Regions from separate parts of the Vibrio sabulosilitoris genome, predicted to be linked through region 3. Evidence: predicted binding sites of a transcription regulator. Region 3 holds the regulator's gene; each other region holds the start of a gene.

Region 1 (3,261 bases), 1.5 Mb from region 3:
AGTCAAATAAAATTGAGCCGCCGTGGGGTTAGAATCCCAGACCTCAACAAACAGATATCGAGCACCATAATCACCAAGTGTCTGCTCTATCGTATCCATCAATTTAGACGCTATTCCTGACTTTCGATAGTTTGACTCTACGTATAACTCATCGATACTGCCCATCATCACCGGCTTACTGACAGGGGATTGATACTGCCCAAAGTGGCCAGAGACAAATCCAACAACGTTACCATTATCGACAGCAACAAACACCAAGCACTCAGGATGGTCGAGGTAATGCGCGATGGTTTTATCGATTTCATTAGCAGGTTTAAACAGCTCAGGGGACAAAAGATGATGCTCATGATGCAGCTGATACATCATGCGATTGAGTCTATCGAGGTCAGCGCACTTTGCAGCTCTTATCGTGATTAGGGGCATTATTATTTGCTCTTGTTGTATCGGCACTGTTAAATGTTGATGATACTCCGTTTAAAAACAATGTACCAACTAACCAACTGCTCGGTGAGTCTGGTTTTGGGTCCGAACAAAGTGGGAATTTCGCTGCTCAGCTCTGATTAGACATTAGAATCGCTTTCGCTCTGGATAATCATGCTAAATCGTATTTGAGACAACTCGCTGACGAGGGAAACAGTATATCAGTATTAGTGACAGTCACTATATAAGTCGTGACGATTGGCTCGGTCGATACTCCTCAATCGAGTAACGTTGCAACCATCGATTTGGCACTGTCTGCCAGCGCTGCGCCATCTTGGCTATCGTCGATACGGGCACATCATGAATCGACTCAAACTCCCCTTTCGCTTCGACAATCTCAACCCTAAGCTTCAACTGCTCAGCAAGATCTAGATACGATTTCATTTCCCATAACCTGACAAAAGTATTCGAGACAACCACGGTTTTTCCCTCCAGCAACGCAAGACGCGCCTGTTGCTGACACCAGTCATGCGCTTGTGGCAAGTGCTGAGGGTCAAAACAGTAATGACCTGCGTTATTAACAAAATACATGTCCGCCTCAAGGTGCTGGTAATCACGATGCAAATCAACCAGCTTGCGCGCGTAGGTCGACTTGCCCGAACCAGGCAAGCCTCTGACAATGATTAACTTTTGTATGTTTGAAGACGACACACCTGCAGACGCCTTGTAAGATGGACTCATTAACAACCTTTGAGTTATTTTTATTTCTGGACGCCAATAATATTTGATTTAGCTATCGACATAAATCACAGTTTACGTTAACTTTGGATGTATAGACGTCCAAAATTACGCTTAGGGAGTAAAGCTGTGCCGATCAAGATACCCGATCAACTACCTGCCACTGATGTACTGCGCAATGAAAAAATCTTCATTATGTCGGAAACCCGCGCTGCTACTCAGGAAATTCGTCCACTTAAGGTACTGATCCTTAACTTGATGCCGAAAAAGATTGAGACCGAGACTCAGTTTCTGCGTCTACTGTCCAATAGTCCACTGCAAGTGGATGTCGAACTGCTACGCATCGACAATCGCCCAAGTAAAAACACGCCTGTTGAACACCTAGACACCTTTTATCGTCAATTCGAGATGGTCAAGGATCGCAACTTTGATGGCTTGATCATTACTGGTGCGCCACTTGGCTTAGTGCAGTTTGAGGATGTGCTCTACTGGGAACACCTGCAAACCATTATGAATTGGGCTAAAGAACATGTAACTTCAACGCTTTACGTTTGTTGGGCTGCACAAGCTGGTCTGAAACTTTTGTATGATTTACCAAAGCGTACCCGTAAAGAGAAGCTTTCTGGTGTCTATCATCACGATATCCACGACCCTTACCATGCGATTTTGCGTGGCTTTGATGACACCTTCTTAGCGCCGCATTCACGCTTTGCAGACTTTTCACCCCAGTATCTGCAAGATCACACCGATCTGGATATCCTAGCGACCTCAGATGTCGCAGGCGTATACCTAGCAGCCACCAAGGATATGCGCAATGTGTTTGTTACCGGTCACCCAGAGTATGACGCACATACCCTGCACAACGAGTATATTCGCGACTTAGGTGAAGGAATGGAGCCCGCAATCCCGGTTAACTACTATCCGAACAATTGCCCAGACAACAAGCCCATCGCTAGCTGGCGCAGCCACGGACACCTGTTGTTCGCCAACTGGCTAAACTACTGCGTTTACCAGCAAACACCATACGATCTTGATCAGTTTAGTGAGGCTAATTTTACTAAAGACGACTAAACCAAAGGGGGCGAGGTTCGGGGACGGGCGTTGCCCTACAGGGTACGAGGGGCTCGACGCGAGCGGTAAATTACTCGCTACTCGGAACGAAGTGTCCTCGCTCCTAGCCCCTGAAAAAGAAAGGCATACTCCGAAAAGTATGCCTTTTGATCTACTTAAAATTGTCCTAAACGCTGAAGCGCTTAGCGCCAGTCTTTTTCCGTGTTCATACCCATCAGCAAGCTCACACACATCGCCAGTAGCACGAAGGTGAATGGTAGTGCAGTGGAGATGGAGCCGGCCTGGAGTGCCTCGATGGCTTCGGTGCCACCTACCCATAGTAGAGCGGCGGCGATTGCGCCTTCCATAAATGCCCAGAATACGCGTTGCAAAACAGGCGCATCCACTTTACCGCCTGCGGTAATGCTGTCGATAACTAGTGAGCCCGAGTCTGAAGAAGTGATAAAGAACACCATAACCAGAATAATCGCAATAATGGATAGGAAGGTGCTCATTGGCAATACATCGAACATCTCAAACATTGCCAGCGAAACGTCTGTTAAGCCTTGCGCGCCCAGCTGGCCGACGTTGTTTACTACCTGATCAATGGCCATACCGCCAAAGACTGACATCCAGATTACCGTAACTGAGGTAGGCACAATCAATACCGCGGTCATAAACTCTCGCACGGTACGACCACGCGAGACACGCGCGATAAACATACCGACAAATGGAGACCAAGAGATCCACCAAGACCAATAGAATACTGTCCAACCTTGGAACCAGGCTTCATCTTCGCGCCCGTGAGGGTTGCTCAGTGGAATAAGGTTTTCTAGGTACGCCATCAAAGTACTTGGTACAGAGCCTAACACGACACTGTACCCAATCACGCCAACCAAAATCAGTAGTAGAAACGCGACGATAATATTGATATTACTGATGACTTTTACCCCGCCATCAATCCCGCGTAGAACTGATACTACCGCAAGCAAAGTCACAACTGTGATCACGACAATTTGCATGCCCATGCCAGCCTCAATACCAAACACGTGC
Region 2 (3,261 bases), 320 kb from region 3:
TAACCAAATGGGTTCCCTGAGCTTGAACTAGCATAACGATGCCGATAGCCGCCGCCATAAAGCACAGGCCGTAAAAGACGCTGATGATCGGCATGCGAATAAAGTCATTAAGGCCTAGCGCCAACCAGTGAAATGGCGCAGAGGTTGATAGTTGATTACACGGTATGGTGCGCGCGTACTCTTGGTCAGACGGCTTGTTCTTACTGTCAAAGTCTGACGATTGATATGTACGAGGCATGCTTCCTCCTTGATGCGTTTACCCTAACGATATAGTTATCTAACTAGGTGCTGGGGCCAAACATGGCACCCAATGCAACCGATATCCTGTATACGGTGCATAGCGGCACAAAGGACAACAAACCATCATGTCGATGCAGAGACCGCGCCACACGCTATACCATTAGTGGTGGTAGGTGTTTACGTACGCAGTGATATAACTATTGATGTGGATTAGGAAAAATTCAAATCTAACTCACAAAAACTTCATGGGTGAAGTTTCAGAGGCGAGAATCGAGAGGCGAGAAGCGAGGAAAAGACGACGAGCTAGTCGCTCGTTTTTGATTAGAAGTTTACCGCAGAGTGAAAGGCAAATTAATGGTGAGCAATAGTGCATTCATAAGAATTGCGAGAGAGTTGAATGAAGCGCGGTGCGTCCACGATCACATCTCGCCTCTCGCAGCAACGCGATCCCGCCTCTCGCCTCTTCCGCCAGGAAAAAAAGCCCCAGCATAGGCTGAGGCTTTTTTATAGTTGCTTGGGCTTTTTTATTTAATGCCAGCAAACTCGCGTAGCATTGCTGCCTTGTCAGTTGCTTCCCATGGGAACTCTTCGCGGCCGAAGTGACCGTATGCTGCGGTCTTCTTGTAGATTGGCTGAAGAAGGTTCAGCATCTCTTGTAGGCCGTATGGGCGTAGGTCGAAGTTTTGGCGTACTGCTTCGATGATGATCTCGTGTGGTACTTTTTCAGTGCCGAACGTCTCAACCATGATTGAAGTAGGATCTGCAACACCGATAGCGTAAGACAGCTGGATCTCACAGCGGTCAGCCATGCCTGCTGCAACAATGTTTTTCGCTACGTAGCGTGCTGCGTATGCTGCAGAGCGGTCAACTTTTGATGGATCTTTACCAGAGAAAGCACCACCACCGTGACGCGCTGCACCACCGTAAGTATCAACAATGATCTTACGACCAGTTAGACCACAGTCACCCATAGGACCGCCGATTACAAAACGACCGGTTGGGTTAATAAAGAAGTTGGTCTCTTTGTTGATCCACTCAGAAGGTAGTACTGGCTTGATGATCTCTTCCATTACTGCTTCACGCAGATCCGGCGTTGAGATTGAATCACAGTGTTGAGTCGATAGAACGACTGCATCGATACCGACGATTTTGCCTTGGTCGTACTGGAAGGTTACCTGAGACTTCGCGTCTGGACGTAGCCAAGGTAGGGTGCCGTTCTTACGTACTTCCGCTTGCTTTTGCACTAGGCGGTGTGAGTAAGTGATTGGTGCTGGCATTAGGATGTCAGTTTCGTTGGTCGCGTAACCAAACATGATGCCCTGGTCGCCCGCGCCTTGCTCTTTAGGGTCTGACTTATCAACACCTTGGTTGATATCTGGCGACTGCTTACCGATGGTGTTTAGAACCGCACACGAGTCTGCGTCAAAGCCCATATCAGAGTGAACATAGCCAATCTCACGCACGGTTTCACGCGTCAGTTCTTCGATATCAACCCATGCAGATGTCGTGATCTCACCACCAACCATAACCATGCCGGTTTTTACGTAAGTTTCACAAGCAACACGTGCTTTCGGATCTTGTTCAAGAATTGCGTCTAGAACGGCATCTGAAATTTGGTCTGCAATTTTATCTGGGTGACCTTCTGAAACTGACTCAGAAGTGAATAGGTGCTTAGCCATGAGAGCTCCACTTTTAGCGATCGATTATAGCCGTACCTCACTGCCCAATTTGGCATCGCGGCTATCAAGGAAATTCATTTTGTAGGTGTTTCTACATCTAGACGTCTATTCTAGTTTTCAACATCTGAATTACAAGTGATTTTTGACATTAATTCCAGTTAATCGTTTGCGTAAATTGCCACAAAAAGTAGGGGTATTAACTGGGGCTGGACTCAAATTAGGTAAGTAAACGTTTGCAGAGTCAGGTGCCCTCTGCGACAATACCCCGCGCTGCAATGCAGCTTGGTAAACTCTTTCTCTTTTGCACATGCACTCAGGAGCAGTAATGTCGTCTCGTAAACATCTAGCCAATGCAATCCGTGCCCTAAGCATGGATGGTGTTCAACAAGCAAACTCTGGCCACCCAGGCGCGCCTATGGGTATGGCTGATATCGCTGAAGTTCTTTGGCGTTCTCACCTAAACCACAACCCAGCGAACCCAGAGTGGGCAAACCGCGACCGCTTTATTCTTTCAAATGGTCACGGCTCAATGCTGATCTACTCTCTACTGCACCTAAGCGGCTACGAGCTATCGATTGACGATCTGAAAAACTTCCGTCAACTGCACTCAAAAACTCCGGGTCACCCAGAGTATGGCTATGCACCAGGCGTTGAAACGACAACCGGTCCTCTAGGTCAAGGCATCACCAATGGTGTGGGCATGGCGATCGCTGAAAAAGCGCTGGCGGCTCAGTTCAACAAAGAAGGCCACGATATCGTTGACCACTTCACTTATGTCTTCATGGGTGATGGCTGTCTGATGGAAGGCATCTCGCACGAAGCCTGCTCACTGGCGGGTACGCTGGGTCTTGGTAAGCTGATTGCATTCTGGGATGACAACGGTATCTCTATCGATGGCGAAGTTGAAGGCTGGTTCTCTGACGACACACCTAAGCGTTTTGAGTCTTACGGCTGGCACGTAATCCCAGCGGTTGATGGCCACGATCCTGAAGCGATCAACGCGGCTATCGAAGCGGCGAAGGCTGACCCACGTCCAACTATTATCTGTACTAAGACCATCATTGGTTTCGGTTCGCCTAACAAGTCTGGCTCACATGACTGTCACGGTGCACCACTAGGCCACGAAGAAATTGCCGCGGCACGTGAATTCCTAGGTTGGGAACACGGTCCGTTTGAGATCCCATCAGATGTTTACGCGCAGTGGGATGCAAAAGAAGCGGGTCTTGCTAAGCAAACTGCTTGGGAAGAGAAGCTAGCAGCGTATGAAGCGGCTTACCCAGAGCTAGCGGCGGAGTTCAAGCGTCGTGTCAATGGTGAGCTACCAGCTGAGTGGGAAGAGAAA
Region 3 (3,261 bases):
GCAATAAGGTCTCGATGATCCTCAAGCCCCACTGAGAGGCGTAATAGGTATTGCGAGATCCCAGCTTCAGCGAGGGCTTCTTCTCCCATTGCACGGTGAGTCATAGACGCAGGGTGACAGATCAAGCTTTCTACGCCACCTAGCGACTCGGCGAGCGAGAACAGCTCTAGTTGGCCGACGAAGAATTTCAATTGCTCGAACGAGCCTGCAAACTCAAAGCTTAGCATCGAACCAAAGCCAGATTGCTGCCTTTTGGCGATCTCATGGCCTGGGTGACTCTCAAGACTTGGGTGGTGCACCTTGCTTACCAGCGACTGCTCGACCAAGTAGTTAAGAATGTGCTGTGAGCTCTCCTCATGGACGCGCATGCGGGCGCCTAGCGTGCGAATTCCGCGCAGGGTCATGTAGCTATCAAATGGTGTACCGGTTGCTCCAATGCAGTTACCCCACCAAGCGAGCTCCTCAGCATGCGCTTCGGTTTTGGTGATCACGACGCCGCCAATCACATCGGAGTGGCCGTTGATGTACTTAGTGGTAGAGTGGATAACAAAATCCGCACCCAGCTCAAGCGGCTTTTGGTACACTGGTGTCAAAAAGGTGTTGTCGACGGCAACAAGCGCACCGACTTTTTTGGCCTCGGCGCAGATTGCAGCAATATCAACCACGCGAACTAAGGGGTTTGACGGGGTCTCAAGCAGGATTAGCTTGGGTTTTTGTGCCATAGCGCTGGCGAGTGCATCGCTATCGGTTTGATCGACAAACTGTACTTTAAAGTCACCCTTTTGCGCTCGGGTGTTAAACAGACGATAGGTTCCACCATAGCAATCATGTGGCGCAATAATCAGGTCATCGGGACCTAAAAATGCTGAAACCCACAGATTAAGCGCGGAAGTGCCGCAGTTGGTGACGACGGCCCCACAACCTGACTCCAGCTCGTACAAAGCTTGCTCAAGTAGCCCTCGATTTGGATTGCCAGAACGCGTATAGTCATACTTAGGCACATCCCCAAAGGCTGGAAAGCTGTAGTTGGTCGAGAGGTAGATGGGGGGAACAACCGCATGGTGTTGAGTGTCTGATTCGATGCCAGTGCGAACGGCAATGGTGGCAGGCTTGCGTGCGCTCATATGAGTGTCCTTCCCAAAAAAATGATTGTGCTTCACAAAACCGTTACACCTACTGGTTATAACGGTATTAAATTCCATTAGCAGACACTTTACTGCCCCTACAACAAGACGTCAATACTTCTAGACGTCTATATGTCTTTGCTCTTAGCCTTAAATCCGGCTAAAATATCTCCCTTACTCACTCCAACCAAAAATGACTAAAGGTTTCTCATGGCAGACTGGAATGGCGACTACACTAGCCCATATGCTGAGCATGGCAAAAAAAGCGAACAGGTAAAGAAGATTACCGTGTCAATTCCGCTTAAAGTACTGAAAGTATTGACGGATGAGCGTACGCGTCGTCAGATAAACAACCTGCGCCATGCCACCAACAGCGAGTTGCTGTGTGAGGCATTCTTGCATGCGTACACCGGGCAACCTCTGCCAACCGATGAAGACTTGCGTAAAGACCGTCCTGATGAGATCCCGGCTGAAGCCAAAGCGCTGATGACCGAGATGGGGATTGAGTTTGAAGCGTTTGATGAAGAGTAGCGTGTAGGCTGCTCTCAATAGGATTGTGACAGGTGGGCATGCGCTGACCTGTCTTTGAAGTTCTCAGGGATATATGGTTCAGCACAGTAAAAAGAGACGTACCACTCTACAAGATATCGCCGACCAGGTTGGCGTCACCAAAATGACCGTGTCGCGCTATATGCGAGACCCGAACTCCGTTGCAGAAAAAACCCGGCTTAAGATTGCTCAGGTCGTCGAGGACATCGGTTATATCGAAAACCGAGCGCCTGCGATGCTGGCAAACTCGTCGAGTAAAGCCATCGGTATCCTATTGCCCTCTCTGTCTAACCAGATCTTTGCCTCGTTTGTGCAGGGCGTAGAAACGGTCACTAAGGCCAATGGCTACGAAACCTTGATCGCGCACTTTAGCTATGATGAGCAAGAGGAGGAGAGCAAGATTGCCTCGCTGCTCTCTTACCAGGTAGATGGCTTGATCTTGACTGAGAGTCATCACACCCAGCGCACGCTGCAGATGATTAAGTCCGCCGGTGTCCCGGTGGTTGAGACAATGGAGCTGCCAGAGCAACCGATCGATATGGCGGTCGGCCTAGATCATATTGCTGCTTCTTATGATGTGACCAAGCAGATGATTGCCGCTGGCAAACGCTCCATCGCCTACTTTGGTGCACGTTTGGATACTCGAACCCGTCTACGTATGGCCGGTTATGACAAGGCGGTGATTGAGGCAGGTTTCACGCCGAAACATATTCTGACGGAGGCGCACTCGAGCTTCTCGATGGCAGATGACCTGTTGGACATGGCCTTTGCACAATACCCAGATCTCGATGGTGTGTTTTGCACCAATGATGATATCGCGGTTGGGGTACTACTTAGTGCCCAGCGCAGAGGCATTCAAGTGCCAGAGTCATTGTCTGTAGTGGGTTACAATGCGCTCGACATCGGCAATATCGTCAGCCCGAAGCTGACCAGTGTCGACACGCCACGCTTTGAGATTGGGGTCAAAAGTGCTGAGCTATTGGTCGCACGCTTAAAAGGTGAGCCCATAGATAGCACCAGTGTGGATATGGGTTATCGAGTCAACTCTGGTGAGAGTATCTAAATAAAAATGGAGCCGAGTGGCTCCATTTTTATCTTTAGTCAGATGACAAGCGAGTTAGATGATAAAGCTTGCACCGTCTTCAGCGCTAGAGACACTTTGTCTCAGTACGCTAAATAGATTTCGTCCCCAAGTCTGCTGATTCGCCTCGGTATCGATCGCGAGTGGCTCACGTCCAGTCATATCCGACAGGTTGTTTAGCTCACCCGTTTCACAGTTGAGCTGGAGCATATCGCCGTCACGCACCAAGCCAATCGCACCGCCTCGCAGGGCTTCTGGGGATAGGTGGATCGCTGATGGGATTTTGCCTGACGCGCCAGATAAACGACCATCGGTGACCAAGGCCACTTGGTGGCCGGCTTTTTGGATATTACCCAAGATAGGCATTAGCTTGTGCAGCTCTGGCATGCCATTAGCCGCAGGACCATTGTGTGTCACGACCACGACGTAATCTTTGTTTAGCTCGCCACGCTGATAGGCCGCTTCGACTTCGTGTTGGCACTGGAAAACCACGGCAGGAGCTTCAAT

What was found. The regulator MetJ, encoded in region 3, represses methionine synthesis genes. The targets are predictions, from matches to a motif close to TTAGACNTNTANANGTCTAA.
Region 1: the regulator MetJ is predicted to act here: its motif matches at 1,245-1,264, upstream of metA (homoserine O-succinyltransferase MetA).
Region 2: the regulator MetJ is predicted to act here: its motif matches at 2,009-2,028, upstream of metK (methionine adenosyltransferase).

The regions. Positions count from the first base shown of each region.
Region 1 covers NZ_AP029599.1:2,281,508-2,284,768, forward strand. The annotation lists gene ACZ5R2_RS10815 (N-acetyltransferase family protein) at 1-423, opposite strand, end outside; partial or broken gene ACZ5R2_RS10820 (ATP-binding protein) at 736-1,161, opposite strand; gene metA (homoserine O-succinyltransferase MetA) at 1,288-2,229, shown strand; gene ACZ5R2_RS10830 (BCCT family transporter) at 2,412-3,261, opposite strand, start outside.
Region 2 covers NZ_AP029599.1:40,782-44,042, reverse strand. The annotation lists gene ACZ5R2_RS00205 (DUF2189 domain-containing protein) at 1-238, opposite strand, end outside; gene metK (methionine adenosyltransferase) at 765-1,919, opposite strand; gene tkt (transketolase) at 2,245-3,261, shown strand, end outside.
Region 3 covers NZ_AP029599.1:357,290-360,550, reverse strand. The annotation lists gene ACZ5R2_RS01815 (O-succinylhomoserine (thiol)-lyase) at 1-1,124, opposite strand, end outside; gene metJ (met regulon transcriptional regulator MetJ) at 1,335-1,655, shown strand; gene ACZ5R2_RS01805 (substrate-binding domain-containing protein) at 1,729-2,736, shown strand; gene edd (phosphogluconate dehydratase) at 2,791-3,261, opposite strand, start outside.